2 regions of the Serratia sp. TSA_105.2 genome follow, and region 1 is predicted to be linked to the other one. Evidence: predicted binding sites of a transcription regulator. Region 1 holds the regulator's gene; the other holds the start of a gene.

Region 1 (7,578 bases):
CACCGGCGACCAGTGGAAGCGCACCAAGGACGACAAAAACATTCTGATGACGCCGGCTTCGCGCTTTGTCAGCAATGCCGACTTGCAGACGCTGTCTGCCGGCGCGCTGCGCGGCCAGATCGTGCCGACGCCGATGCAGGTGAAAGTGCACGCGCAGGACGTCGATCTGCGCAAAGGGGTATCGCCGGATCTGAGCACGCTGGTCAAGCCGGCGGCGGACGTCGTCAACCAACGCTTCGCGCTGCTGGGCGTGCCGGTTCAGGCCAACGGCTATCCGATCAAGACCGACATCCAGCCGGGCAAGTTTAAAGGCGCGATGGCGGTGCCGGGCGCCTATGAGCTGAAAATCGGCAAGAAAGAAGCGCGGGTGATCGGCTTCGATCAGGCTGGGGTGTTCTACGGGCTGCAGTCGATCCTGTCGTTAGTGCCGAGCGACGGCAGCGGCAAGATCGCCACGCTGGACGCCAGCGATGCGCCGCGCTTCCAGTATCGCGGCATTTTCCTCGACGTAGCGCGCAACTTCCATAAGAAGGACGCGGTGCTGCGCCTGCTGGATCAGATGGCGGCCTACAAGCTCAACAAATTCCACTTCCACCTGAGCGATGACGAAGGCTGGCGCATCGAGATCCCCGGTTTGCCTGAGCTGACGGAGGTCGGTGGCCAGCGCTGCCACGATCTGAGCGAAACCACCTGCCTGCTGCCGCAGTACGGCCAGGGGCCGGACGTCTACGGTGGCTTCTTCAGCCGTCAGGACTATATTGACATCATCAAATACGCCCAGGCGCGCCAGATTGAAGTGATCCCGGAGATCGACATGCCGGCACACGCCCGCGCCGCGGTGGTCTCGATGGAAGCGCGCTATAAAAAGCTGCATGCCGCCGGCAAAGAGCAGGAGGCCAACGAATTCCGCCTGGTGGATCCGACCGATACCTCCAACACCACCTCCGTACAGTTCTTTAACCGCCAGAGCTACCTGAACCCGTGCCTGGATTCTTCCCAGCGCTTTGTCGACAAGGTGATCGGCGAGATCGCCCAGATGCATAAAGAGGCCGGCCAGCCGATCAAGACCTGGCACTTCGGCGGCGACGAAGCGAAAAACATTCGCCTGGGTGCCGGCTACACCGACAAGGCGAAACCGGAGCCGGGCAAAGGCATCATCGATCAGAGCAACGAAGACAAGCCGTGGGCCAAGTCGCAGGTGTGCCAGACGATGATCAAAGAAGGCAAGGTGGCCGACATGGAGCATCTGCCGAGCTACTTTGGCCAAGAGGTCAGCAAGCTGGTGAAGGCGCATGGCATCGACAGAATGCAGGCCTGGCAGGATGGCCTGAAAGACGCCGAGAACGCGAAGGCGTTCGCCACCTCGCGCGTGGGCGTCAACTTCTGGGATACCCTGTACTGGGGCGGTTTCGATAGCGTCAACGACTGGGCCAACAAAGGGTATGAAGTGGTGGTTTCCAACCCGGACTACGTCTATATGGACTTCCCTTACGAGGTGAACCCGGACGAGCGCGGTTACTACTGGGGCACCCGCTTCAGCGACGAGCGCAAGGTGTTCAGCTTCGCGCCGGACAACATGCCACAGAACGCGGAAACCTCGGTCGACCGCGACGGCAACCACTTCAACGCCAAGAGCGACAAGCCGTGGCCGGGTGCCTACGGGCTGTCCGCTCAGCTGTGGAGCGAAACCCAGCGCACCGATCCGCAGATGGAATACATGATCTTCCCACGCGCGCTGTCAGTGGCTGAACGCGCCTGGCACCGCGCCGGTTGGGAGCAGGACTATCGCGCCGGCCGCGAATACAAAGGCGGGGAAACCCACTTTGTCGATACCAAGACGCTGGAGAAAGACTGGCTGCGCTTCGCCAATATCCTGGGGCAGCGTGAACTGGCCAAGCTGGACAAGGGCGGCGTCGCTTATCGTCTGCCGGTGCCGGGCGCACGCGTAGCGGGCGGCAAGCTGGAGGCGAATATCGCGCTGCCGGGGTTGGGCATCGAGTACTCCACCGACGGCGGCAAGCAGTGGCAGCGCTATGACGCCAAGGCCAAGCCGGCGATCTCCGGTGAAGTGCAGGTGCGTTCGGTCAGCCCGGACGGCAAACGCTACAGCCGCGCCGAGAAGGTCTAGGCCCGGTGCAATGGCCTGCTGCCCTGGCGGCGGCCGTATAACGAAGGGGGAATGCGTTCGCCCGCGCGTGTCGGCGTAGGGCGGACGTTGTAGTGAGAGTAGTACGTGGAGTCGCTGTGCCGCTGCAATTGTGATATTTCATGACATGATTTTCCCCGGCCTGTCCGGGGATTTTTTTGTCTGCTGCACAGCGGGCATAAAAAAACCGCCTCGGTGTGAGGCGGTTTTTCATAGCCGGTCAGGCTTATTTCTTGTCGTGCAGCGTTTCGTCTTCGCGGCAGTCACCGGTTTCGCAGTGGCCGTACAGATACAGGCTGTGGTTGGTGAGCTTGATGCCGTGTTGCTTGGCGATATCACGCTGGCGCACTTCGATGGATTCGTCGCTGAATTCGATCACTTTGCCGCAGTCCAGGCAAATAAGATGATCGTGGTGATGCTGTTGGGTCAGCTCGAACACGGACTTGCCGCCTTCGAAATTGTGACGTGTCACAATGCCCGCATCGTCAAACTGGTTCAGTACGCGATAAACCGTTGCCAGCCCGATCTCTTCGCCCATATCAATCAGTTTTTTGTACAAATCTTCCGCACTGACGTGATGGCATTCCGGATTTTGCAGTACTTCCAGGATTTTGAGTCGCGGAAGCGTGACTTTTAAGCCGGCCTTCTTCAATGCGATGTTGTTGTCGGTCATGCGAATTCAGTCCTGTTACTATGCTAATCAAGTTGAGGCGTACTCGCCTGTGGCATCGGTCGGCACAAAGAGTTAATGCGTCTCATTATAGAACCGGTTGTACTAAATGGAAACCGCCGGTTGTTAACAAAGATATAATTGCACTATTGCATGTTTTGCATGCAACGCCTTGATGGATGGGATAAACCGATATCTCAGTCTACCGTGACGGGGTGGGAAGTTACAAATCTGTAGCTTCTATCGCAGCAATCCCTGCTGCCGATGACGGCCCTGTGGGCACACTATGCACTTTACAGGGCCTTTGTTCAACCTTTCGCCAGTGCCGGGGCTTAGCCGACGATATCGGCCAGGCTCAGCTCTTCGACGATCTGTTTGACCCAAGCGTCCACGCGCTCGTTGGTCAGCTCCGGCTGACGGTCTTCGTCGATCGCCAAACCGATGAAGTGGTCGTCGTCCGCCAGGCCTTTGGAGGCCTCGAAGTGGTAGCCTTTGGTCGGCCAGTGGCCCACGATGGCCGCGCCGCGCGGTTCGATGATGTCGCGAATGGTGCCCATCGCGTCACAGAAGTATTCCGCGTAGTCTTCCTGGTCGCCGCAGCCGAACAGCGCCACCAGTTTGCCGTTGAAGTCGACTTCTTCCAGCGTCGGGAAGAAATCATCCCAGTCACACTGCGCTTCACCGTAATACCAGGTCGGGATACCCAGCAGCAGGATATCGAACCCTTCCAGGTCTTCTTTGCTGCTTTTAGCGATGTCATGCACTTCAGAGACGTCGTCGCCAAACTGTTTCTGGAGAATTTTCTGGATCATTTTGGCAATGTTTTCGGTATTGCCAGTGTCGCTGCCAAAGAAAATGCCTACAGTAGCCATATCGCGTATAACCTTTAAATTCAAGTAATTGCATTACTCGACGCCGGCACTGCCGCCGCTGACGCCGATTAAAATGATGCCATGGCAAGAGCCTTTCGCCTCCGGGGCGGGCGCCGACAGGCGCAGTCTCTTACCGGTAAATGCGTATCATGCCAGAAAGTGGCGCCGGGGTTTTATCGCATTTATGCGATGCCGGAGAATGAAGAAAAGCGTGGTCGATCCGGCGTTGTCCTTAACGCCGCGCCGCGCGTGCGGCCGAAGAGATCAATGTTCCGGCTGTTCTTCCGCCAGTTGTGCCAACAGCATCTGCTCGATGAGTTCGCTGCGGCTGATGTTGCGCTGTTCCGCCAGTTTGTTCAGGGCGTCCACCGCATCCGCGTTGATTTTCAGCTCTACGCGCCGCAATCCACGCACTTTATCGCGCCGTAACTGATTGCGCTTATTGATTCTAAGCTGTTCATCGCGGGAAAGCGGGTTGGTTTTCGGGCGCCCCGGACGGCGTTCATCTGCGAACAGATCCAGCGTCGTGCGATCCGTTTGTTCTTTTGCCATAGGTAGCGGTACTGCAAGGGAGTTTGCATCAAAAAGCGCTCGCACGCTTCCGGAGGCATCGGTTAACACACTTCGGGCCAATAAACCCTAACCCAAATTCACCCCCGAACCGGCGTTCGCGAACGCGCTGGCGCGGCGGCAAAATTATAGCGCGCCATATTACCCCAGCAGATGGAGCGGCGACAATGCCTAACTGCGGGCTAAACGCGCTAAGCCGTTATCTTTAGCGCGTTTTTTCGCCAGGTGAGCGCACTTTTCAGGCTTCGTCGAGAAAACGGTGGATGGCGCGCAGCACCGCCTCCGGCTTTTCGGCGTGCACCCAATGGCCGGTGCCGGCAACGACGTGCGCGCGGGCCTGCGGGAACTGGCGCGCGATGTCTGCACGGTAACTGTCCTGCACGTACGGCGACAGGCCGCCGCGAATGAACAGGATTGGGTGCGGCCAGGCCGGCACATCCTGCCAGCCGGTGATGTCTTCGTAACGTTCGATCAGCACCGGCAGGTTGAAGCGCCATTCGCCGTTGTGGAAGGACTTCAGCAGGAACTGGATCACGCCTTCTTCCTGCAGATAGTCGCGCATCAGCTGGGCGGCCGCCTGGCGCTGGGTGATGCCGGCGGCGCTGACGGCCTTCAGCGCGGCGAAGATCTCGTCGTGACGGCGGGTCTGGTAATCCACCGGCGCGACGTCGATGACGATCAGCCTGGCTATGCGCTCGGGCGCGATGGCGGTCAGCGCCATCGCCGCTTTGCCGCCCATCGAATGACCGATGACGATCGCTTTCTCCAGCTGCAGTTCGTCGAGCAGCGCCAGCAGATCCTGCGCCATGGCGGGGTAGTTCATGTCGTCGGCGCGCGGGGAGAGGCCGTGGTTGCGCAGATCGACCTTGATCACCGTGTGCTGTTTATGCAGATCGCGCGCCAGCACGCCCAGGTTGTCCAGATTGCCGAACAGCCCGTGGATCAGCAGCACCGGCAGCGCGTCTGACTCGGCGGCCAGCAGTTGATAATGTAATTTCATGGCGAAGTTCATACTGAGAGAGATTCAGATTAGGGTATCATGATTGAATCGCACGATGAATCATGCGGAATTTTCGCGGCGCGGGCTTGGCAGTGCCGGCTATAGGTATTAGTCTGCATTTGCCGTCCGGAGGCACATTGTTGTGTTCGCCCCAGCGCTTTTAACCTTATAATCCCATGGCTTGAATGCAGGATCTGGCTTCAGGTTCTAAGTAGAAAAAACAGTATTGGATAAAGATGAAAACTATTGAAGTCGACGAAGAGCTTTACCGTTATATTGCCAGCCACACGCAACACATCGGTGAAAGCGCGTCCGATATTTTACGCCGCATGTTGAAATTCACCGCCGGGCAGCCGGTGCGCGCGTTGCCTGCTGCCAGTGCACCGCAGTCCGTCGAGCTGGAAAAAGCGGCGCCGGCGCAGCGCCCACGCGATCGCGTACGCGCCGTGCGTGAGCTGCTGCTGTCGGATGAATATGCCGAGCAGAACAAAGCGGTCAACCGTTTCATGCTGGTGCTGTCCACGCTGTATACCCTCGATGCCGCCGGTTTCGCCGCCGCTACCGAGGCGTTGACCGGCCGTACCCGCACCTATTTCGCCGGCGATCAGCAGACCCTGCTGGCCAACGGCACGCACACCAAGCCGAAGCATGTACCGGGCACCCCTTACTGGGTGATCACCAATACCAATACCGGCCGCAAACGCAGCATGATCGAACACATCATGCAGGCGATGCAGTTCCCGGCGGAACTGATCGAGAAAGTTTGCGGTACCGTCTAATTTAGCGAACAGCCCGTCATGCTGGCCGTGCGCGACGTATCTGCCCGGTCACCGACAGGGATGAGGGAGATATGTCGATGGCGAATAATCCACGTGCCGGGCAGCCCGCCCGCCAAAGCGATCTGATCAACGTAGCCCAGCTGACGTCGCAGTACTATGTGCTGCAACCGGAAGCCGGCAATGCCGCACACGCGGTGAAGTTTGGCACCTCCGGCCACCGCGGCAGCGCGCAGCGCCACAGCTTCAACGAAGCGCACATCCTCGCCATCGCTCAGGCGATCGCCGAAGTTCGTCATCAGCAGGGCACCACCGGCCCGTGCTACGTGGGCAAAGATACCCATGCGCTGTCCGAGCCGGCCTTCATTTCCGTGCTGGAAGTGCTGACCGCCAACGGCGTCGACGTGATCGTGCAGGAAAACAACGGCTTCACGCCAACGCCGGCGGTATCGCACGCCATTCTGTGCCACAACCGCCGCGGCGGCGCGCAGGCCGACGGCATCGTCATTACGCCGTCCCATAACCCGCCGGAAGACGGTGGCATCAAGTACAACCCGCCGAACGGCGGCCCGGCCGACACCAACCTGACGTCGGTGATCGAAAAGCGCGCCAACGAACTGCTGGCGCAGCAGCTGAAAGGCGTTCAGCGCCAGTCGCTGGACAAGGCCTGGAACAGCGGCCACCTGCACGCCAAAGACCTCGTGCAGCCTTATGTCGAAGGCCTGGTTGAGGTGGTCGACATGCCGGCCATCCAACGCGCCGGCCTGAAGCTGGGCGTGGATCCGCTCGGCGGTTCCGGCATTGCCTATTGGCAGCGCGTGGCGGAGCACTACAAGCTGGATCTGACGCTGGTGAACGATTCCATCGATCAGACCTTCCGCTTTATGCACCTGGACCACGACGGCATCATCCGCATGGACTGCTCGTCCGAGTCGGCGATGGCCGGCCTGCTGGCGCTGCGCGACAAATTCGATCTGGCGTTCGCCAACGATCCGGATTACGACCGTCACGGCATTGTCACGCCGAAAGGCCTGATGAACCCGAACCATTACCTGGCGGTAGCCATCAACTACCTGTTCCAGCATCGCCCACAGTGGGGCGCCGATGTGGCGGTAGGTAAAACGCTGGTGTCCAGCGCGATGATCGACCGCGTGGTGGCCGATTTGGGCCGCAAGCTGGTGGAAGTGCCGGTCGGCTTCAAGTGGTTCGTGGACGGCCTGTTCGACGGCAGCCTGGGCTTCGGCGGCGAAGAAAGCGCCGGGGCCTCGTTCCTGCGCTTCAACGGCCAGCCGTGGTCGACGGACAAAGACGGCATCATCATGTGCCTGCTGGCGGCTGAAATCACCGCGGTAACCGGTGAAAACCCGCAGCATCACTATGACGATCTGGCCAAGCGCTTCGGTGCGCCAAGCTATAACCGCATCCAGGCGCCGGCAACCCATGCGCAGAAAGCGGCGCTGTCCAAGCTGTCGCCGGAGATGGTCAAGGCCAGTACGCTGGGCGGGGATCCGATCACCGCGCGTCTGACCGCGGCACCGGGCAAC
Region 2 (7,578 bases), on a different contig from region 1:
CGGGCTGGCCACCGCCACTTCGGAAGGGGACGCGGTGGTGGCCTTCGGCGGGGCGGTGAAGCGCGCCGACAGCCTGAAGCAGACGCACCAGAGCATGGATACCGTCAGCATGTTCCGGCCGGTGACCAAGTATTGCGCCGAAGTGCATGCCGGTTCGGCGATTTCCGAAGTGATCGCCAACGCCTTTCGCCGCGCCGAGTTCGGCCGGCCGGGGGCCTCGTTCGTCAGCCTGCCGATGGATATCGTCAATGAACCGGTCAGCGCGCCGGTGCTGGCCGGCTGCCGCTTGCCGCGCATGGGGGCCGCGGCGGCGGACGACATTCAGGCGGCGGTGAAACTGATCCGCCAGGCCAAATGCCCGGTATTGCTGCTCGGCCTGCAGGCCAGCCGGCCGGAGAACAGCGAGGCGGTGCGCCATCTGCTGTACCGCACCCATATGCCGGTGGTCGGCACCTATCAGGCGGCTGGGGTGATCGACGTCAACCACTTCGCCCGTTTCGCCGGCCGCGTCGGCCTGTTCAACAACCAGCCGGCCGATCAGCTGTTGCAGAAGGCCGATCTGGTGGTGAGCGTCGGCTATGATCCGATCGAATACGATCCCTGCATGTGGAACAGCCACGGGCGGCTGAAACTGGTGCACATCGACGTGCTGCCGGCGGATATCGATACCTGCTATCGGCCGGACGTCGAGCTGGTGGGCAACATAAGCGCCACGCTGAACATGATGACCGAAACGTTCACTGAGGCGGTCTGCGTACCGCCGGAGGTGGAGCTGATCCTCACCGATCTCGGCCGCCAGCGTACCGAACTGGCGGAGCGCGCCGCCCGCCGCGGCGGCATGCCGATCCACCCGCTGCGCATCGTCAAGGAGCTGCAGGACATCGTCAGCGACGACGTAACCCTGTGCGTGGACATGGGCAGTTTCCATATCTGGATCGCCCGCTACCTGTACAGCTTCCGCGCCCGCCAGCTGTTGATCTCCAACGGCCAGCAAACCATGGGGGTGGCGCTGCCGTGGGCCATCGGCGCGGCGCTGGTTCGCCCCGGCGATAAAGTGGTGTCTATCTCCGGCGACGGCGGGTTCATGCAGTCGAGCATGGAGCTGGAGACCGCGGTGCGGCTGAAAAACAACATCGTACACGTCATCTGGGTCGATAACGCCTACAACATGGTGGAGATGCAGGAAGTGAACAAATACCAGCGCAAATCCGGCGTTGAGTTTGGGCCGATTGACTTCAAGGCCTACGCGGAATCCTGTGGCGCGGTCGGTTTCGCCGTGCAGTCGGTGGACGATCTGCGCCCGATGCTGCGTAAGGCGATGGCGATCCAGGGGCCGGTGGTGGTGGCCATTCCGGTCGACTACGCCGACAACTATAAGCTGATGGCGCAGATGAACTTCAGCCAGATGATTTAATTTCATCATCATCGGGCGGTTTCACCGGGGCAGGCCGCTTGCGCGTCTGCCCGTTTTTATGCGCGGATTTTGTCCTTTACATCGCTAACTGCATGATTTATTGCTATCCGTTGGGCTGTTTTTTCACCACTGGGGATAGCGCAATGAAAAGAAAAGCAATAACGATCGGGCTGCTGGCGTTGGCGATAGCCGGCGGTGCGCGGGCCAATACGCTGGTCTACTGTTCCGAAGGCTCGCCGGAAGGCTTCAACCCGCAGCTGTTCACCTCCGGCACCACGGTGGACGCCAGTTCGGCGGCGATCTACAACCGGCTGGTGGACTTCAAACCCGGCACCGTCGAGCTGCAACCCAGCCTGGCGGAAAGCTGGGAAGTGAGCGAAGACGGCAAGCGCTATACCTTCCACCTGCGCAAGGGTGTGGCATTCCAGAGTAATAAATATTTCACGCCTACCCGCGATTTCAACGCCGATGACGTCATCTTCTCGTTTATGCGGCAGAAGGACGCCAACAACCCGTATCACAAGGTCTCCAACGGCGCCTACACCAACTTCGAGTCGATGGAGTTCGGCACGCTGATCGACCGGATTGTCAAGGTGGACGATCACACCGTGCGCTTTGAGCTCTCCCGCGCCGAGGCGCCGTTCGTCGCCGATCTGGGCATGTACTTCGCCACCATATTATCGGCGGAATATGCCGACGCGATGCTGAAGGCCGGTACGCCGCAGCGGGTGGACAACGATCCGATCGGCACCGGGCCGTTCCAGCTGGTGCAGTACCAGAAGGACGCGAAAATCCTCTACAAGGCGTTCGATCGTTACTGGGAAGGCAAACCGAAGATCGATCGGCTGGTGTTCTCGATCACGCCGGATGCGACGGTGCGTTACGCCAAGCTGCAAAAGAACGAATGCCAGGTGATGCCGTTCCCCAACCCGGCGGATCTGGCGCGCATGCGGCAGGACGGCAACCTTCAGGTGATGGAAAAATCCGGCTTGAATATCGGTTTCCTGGCGTTCAATACCCAGAAAAAACCGTTGGATAATGTCAAGGTACGCCAGGCGTTGGCGCTGGCGGTCAACAAGCCGGCGATCATCGAGGCGGTGTTCCACGGCGCCGGCCAGCCGGCCAAGAACCTGCTGCCGCCGACCCAGTGGGGCAGCAACGCGCAGCTTGAAGACTACCCGTATTCGCCGGAGCGGGCGAAGCAGCTGTTGCAGGAAGCCGGGCTGGGGCAGGGGTTTGACATCGACCTGTGGGCGATGCCGGTGCAGCGGCCTTACAACCCCAACGCCAAGCGCATGGCGGAGATGATCCAGGCCGACTGGGCCAAGATCGGCGTGCGCGCCAAAATCGTCACCTTCGAGTGGGGCGAATATTTGCAGCGGATTAAAAACGGCGAGCACCAGACGGCGCTAATGGGCTGGACCACCGCCAACGGCGATCCGGACAACTTCTTCGGTCCGCTGTTCACCTGCGCTTCGCTCGGCGGCTCCAACTCAGCGAAATGGTGCTACAAACCGTTCGACCAGCTGATCCTGCAGGCGCGCGAGGAGAACGATCACGCCAAGCGTGTGGCGATGTACCAGCAGGCGCAGGTGATGATGCACGATCAGATGCCGGCGCTGATGATCGCGCACTCGACCATTTTCGAACCGATGCGCAAGGAAGTGAAAGGTTACGAGATAGACCCGTTCGGCAAACACATCTTCAAGCAGGTGTCGCTGGAGAAGTAACGAAAAGGCCGGGGTAACCCGGCCTTTTTCATGCCTGCGGCGCGTCGCAGTGGTAGCGGCCGCGCGGGATCACCAGCGGCGTGTGGGACAGCGGATCGTCGATGATCATGCACGGCATGCCGAACACCCGTTCCACCAGCTCGGCGGTGATGATTTCCGCCGGGTTCCCCTCCGCCACGATCTTGCCGTCGCGCATGGCGATGATATGATCGGCATAGCGGCAGGCGTGGTTGAGATCGTGCAGCACCGCGATGAGGGTTTGGCCGCGCTCGCGGTTGAGCTGGCGGAACAGATCCAGCAGCTCGATTTGGTGCGCGATGTCCAGATAGGTGGTCGGTTCATCCAGCAGCAGCAGCGGCGTTTGCTGCGCCAACGCCATCGCCACCCAGACGCGCTGGCGCTGCCCGCCGGACAGCTCGTCGACGCTGCGATCCGCCAACTGGCTGACGTTGGTGGCCGCCATGGCGGCTCCCACCGCCTGTTTGTCGGCCTGCGTCCACTGTTTCAGCAGGCTTTGGTGCGGATAGCGGCCGCGCGACACCAGGTCCGCCACGGTAATGCTGTCCGGTGCGATCGAGGTTTGCGGCAGCAGGCCAAGCTCGCGCGCCAGCGCCTTGGTGGCGAAGTTGCTGATATTCTTGCCGTCCAGCATTACCTCGCCGGCGCTGGGTTTCAGCAGGCGGCACAGGGCGCGCAGCAGCGTCGATTTGCCGCAGGCGTTCGGCCCGACGATCACCGTGAAGGCGCCGTCGGGGATCGCTACGCTCAGATCGTCAGCGATGATTTTATTGTCGTAGCCCAGCTTCAGGTGCGAGGCGTGCAGGCGGTGGCTCATGGCGTTATCACTTTTCATTATCTGCGGGCCTCACGGATGAGCAGCCAAATCAGGTACAGGCCGCCGATGCAGACGGTCACAACCCCGACCGGCAGTTGGATCGGCGCAAAAAGATGTTGGGACACCACGTCGGCGCCGAGCAGCAGCGTCGCGCCCATCAGCGCCGAGGACGTCAGGGTGACCGAGGATTGTCCGGCCAGGCGGCGGGCGATCTGCGGCGCCGCCAGCGCGATAAAGGAAATCGGCCCGGCGGTGGCGGTGACGGCGGCGGTGAGGGTGACGCCGAACAGCATCAGCCACAGCCGGCTGCCTTCGGCGTTCACGCCCAGCGCGCGCGCCGTGTCGTCGCCCATTTCCAGCAGCTGCAGCCGTTTGCCCATCAGCAGCGCGGCCGCGGCCGCCAGCACGATGAACGCCGTGGCGGGCTGGGCTTTCTGCCAGGTCATGCCGTTGAGCGAACCGGCCTGCCACATGGCGGCGTCCATGGCGCGCTCCAGCGAGGCGGTGATGATCAGCCAGGTATTGGTGGAGACCAGCACCGCGCTGATGGCGATGCCGACGATGATCAGCCGGAAGCCGGCGATGCCTTGGCGCCAGGCCAGCAGGTAGATGGCCAGCGCGGCGAGAATGCCGCCGGCCAGCGCGCCGCCGGCGATGTAGTAATAGCCGCCGTTGAACAGGGTGATGGCGATCAGCGCGCCGGTGTAAGCCCCCATGTTAAAGCCAATCACGTCCGGGCTGCCGAGCGGGTTGCGGATAATCGACTGGAAGATGGCGCCGCTCATGCCGAGTGCGGCGCCTAACAACAGCGCCATGGCGATACGCGGCAAGCGCCATTGGGTGACCACGGTGACCAGGTTTTTCGGCGCCTCGCCGCTGAGCGCGGCAAAGACCTGTTCCAGCGAAAGCTGCAGCGTGCCGTAGCACAGCGCGGCAACGGCCATTGCCAGGCACAACGCCAGCAGCGAAAGATTGACCAACAGCAGGCGCAGCGGCATGCGCCAGTTGATGACGCCGTCCGGGCGGCCGATATGCAGCGTGTGCGGCAGACTCATCACAGACCCCCCAGCGTTTTCTTGCGGCGCACCAGCCAGATCAGCACCGGCGCGCCGATGAAGGCCGCCACGATGGATACCCGCAGCTCACCGGCCGCCAGCAGACGGCCGACCACGTCGGCGCACAGCAGTAAAATCGGCGCCAGCAGCATGGAGTAGGGCAGGATCCAGCGCTGGTCGGGGCCGACCCACCAGCGGGCGATATGCGGCACCATCAGGCCGATGAAACTGATTGGGCCGACGGTGGCGGTTGCCGCGCCGCACAGCAGCGTGATGGCGATCACCGCGACGATCTGAGTCAGCACCACGCGTGCGCCGAGCGCGATAGCCAGATCTTCCCCCATGCCGATGGTATTCAGCGGCCGGGCGATGAGCAGCGTCAGCAGGCAGCCGAGCAAAATGGCGGGGGCGGTAACCGGCAGCGTGGACAGCGTGCGGATATCCAGTGTGCCGGCCTGCCAGAAGCGCAGTTGGTCGAAGGTTTGCGGATCGATCAGCGACAGCCCGGTGGTGATGCCGATCAGCACCGCGCCGATCGCCACGCCGGCCAGCGTCAGCCGCACCGGGTTGATGCGCCCGCCCGCCAGCGTGCCGATCAGGTAGACCAGCAGGGTGGTGAGGGCAGCGCCGACGAAGGCGTAGGCCATATAGCTTTCGGTGGTGGCCGCGCCGAAAAACATGATGCCGATGACCACGGCGAAGCTGGCGCCGGCGTTGATGCCGAGCACGCCGGGATCGGCCAGCGGATTGCGCGTTAACGCCTGAATCAGCGCGCCGGCGGCGCCGAGCGCCATGCCGGCCAAAATGCCGGCCAGCGTACGGGGCACCCGGGCGTTGAGAATGATGGTGCTGTCGGAACCGCTCGCGGCGCCCTGCAGGCTGAGCCAGACGGTATGGAAGGGGATGGCTTTGGAACCCAGCATCAGGCTGGCAATGATGCACAGCAGCAACAGCGCCAAGCCGATACCGAACCCGGCGATGCGTTTGAAGCCACTGGCGTAAGCTGCGTGCGGTGCGGACGAAAGCGTCCGCTCAGTCGGAGTGGGTACGTTCACACCGGTAACTCCTGTATGATTTTTATTCTCATTGTTATTTGCGTTCATGCGGGTGCTAATAGTAGCACGAGTTTACGCCCGCATGCACCCGCCGGTTGGTGGCGCAGGTGCATTGACGATGTTAATAACTATTGATATTTCAATTGATTGAATGTGAACGGTTGCCCTGTTTATGGCAAACGTCGGCAGGAGGTTGGCCCGCCGACGGCGTGGTTCAGGGCTTTTTGAACAGCCGTTCGATTTGGTTCAGCATGTTGGTGGCGCTGTAGTAATCGAGACGGAAAGTGTCGTTGCCGACGGCGTAGACGTGCCGCTGTTCCACCGGCTCCAGATGTTTGAGGAACGGGTTGGTCAGCACCTCTTGCACTTTACGCTCGTTGGTGGCGAACAGGATCAGCGTTTTGCCGTTCAGGCCCTCGGCCATTTTTTCGCCGGAGATCTGGATGATGTCATGGCGTTTACCCATGCTGGCGTTGCCTTTGGCGCTTTCCGGCGGGGTGGCCAGTTGGAAGCCGAGCTGGGTCAGCAGCTTGCCCTGGGCGGAACCCGGCGTCCACAGCATGGCCTCGCGGCCGTTGTCGGCATACACCAGCGGGGTGGTCGGCTGCGGCGGCAGCGCGATCGCCTGCTTCACTTGCTCCACGCGCTGTTCGAAACGATCTTCCGCCTGTTTGGCGCCGGCTTCATGGCCGGTGATCTCGCCGAGCTCGCTGGCCAACTGTTGCCAGCTCTTGTCGCCATAGTCGAGCACCAGCGTCGGCGCAATGGCCGACAGCTGGTCATACAGTTTCAACGCCGAATCCCCGCCGGTGGCGGCGACGACAATCAAATCCGGCGCGGCGGCGGCGACGGCTTCGGCATTGGGCTCCACCTGGTACAGCCGTTCGACGTGGCGCTGTTTGGCCACCTCGCTCCACTGGGTAAAGAAGCCTTGTTTATCGGCCACCAGGGGATTCGGGCTGGTGGCGGCGCTGGCGACCACCGGGGCGTCGATCGCCAGCAGCGTGCCGGTGATGGTGACGCTGGTGGACACGATGCGCTGCGGTGGTTTTTCCAGCGTGAATTTCCCTTTGGCGCTGTCGATGGTGCGCGGCCAACTGCTGTCGGCAGCGGGGGCGGACGGTTTCTGCCCGTCGTTCTTCTCGTCCGGGCCGCAGCCGCTGAGCAGCAGGCTGGAAGTGGCGATAAATGCAATGAACAGCTGGCGTAAGGATAGGGTCATGAGCGGGCTCTTTCTTTCCTTGAACTAAGGCGTATCAATCCGGCGGCGGATTGGCTGCGTGGTGGATGCCCGCTAATTTACCATTCAAGTCGCCAAAATGATAACCATTCGTATCTCAGCGCGTGGTGGCTGGATAAAGAAGAAAAGGGGGGGGCGAACCGCAGAAACGAAAAAAGCGCCAAAAGGCGCTTTTCTCTGAATTGGTGGGTCGTGCAGGATTGATTCGGCCTGTGGCCTCACCCTGCGGGCAACGCTGCGCGTTGTCGT

The links. The regulator Fur, encoded in region 1, represses iron uptake genes when iron is present. The targets are predictions, from matches to a motif close to ATAATAATGAGAACNACTATCAA.
Region 2: the regulator Fur is predicted to act here: its motif matches at 6,105-6,127, upstream of fepD (Fe(3+)-siderophore ABC transporter permease).

What each region holds. Positions count from the first base shown of each region.
Region 1 covers NZ_JBQZFT010000002.1:616,060-623,637, reverse strand. The annotation lists gene ACUTSC_RS09385 (family 20 glycosylhydrolase) at 1-2,128, shown strand, start outside; gene fur (ferric iron uptake transcriptional regulator) at 2,373-2,819, opposite strand; gene fldA (flavodoxin FldA) at 3,149-3,688, opposite strand; gene ybfE (LexA regulated protein) at 3,953-4,240, opposite strand; gene ybfF (esterase) at 4,497-5,270, opposite strand; gene seqA (replication initiation negative regulator SeqA) at 5,495-6,037, shown strand; gene pgm (phosphoglucomutase (alpha-D-glucose-1,6-bisphosphate-dependent)) at 6,115-7,578, shown strand, end outside.
Region 2 covers NZ_JBQZFT010000003.1:47,519-55,096, forward strand. The annotation lists gene alsS (acetolactate synthase AlsS) at 1-1,414, shown strand, start outside; gene ACUTSC_RS11300 (ABC transporter substrate-binding protein) at 1,558-3,144, shown strand; gene ACUTSC_RS11305 (ATP-binding cassette domain-containing protein) at 3,173-3,979, opposite strand; gene fepG (iron-enterobactin ABC transporter permease) at 3,997-5,034, opposite strand; gene fepD (Fe(3+)-siderophore ABC transporter permease) at 5,034-6,089, opposite strand; gene fepB (Fe2+-enterobactin ABC transporter substrate-binding protein) at 6,304-7,311, opposite strand; RNA gene ACUTSC_RS11325 (RtT sRNA) at 7,513-7,578, opposite strand, start outside.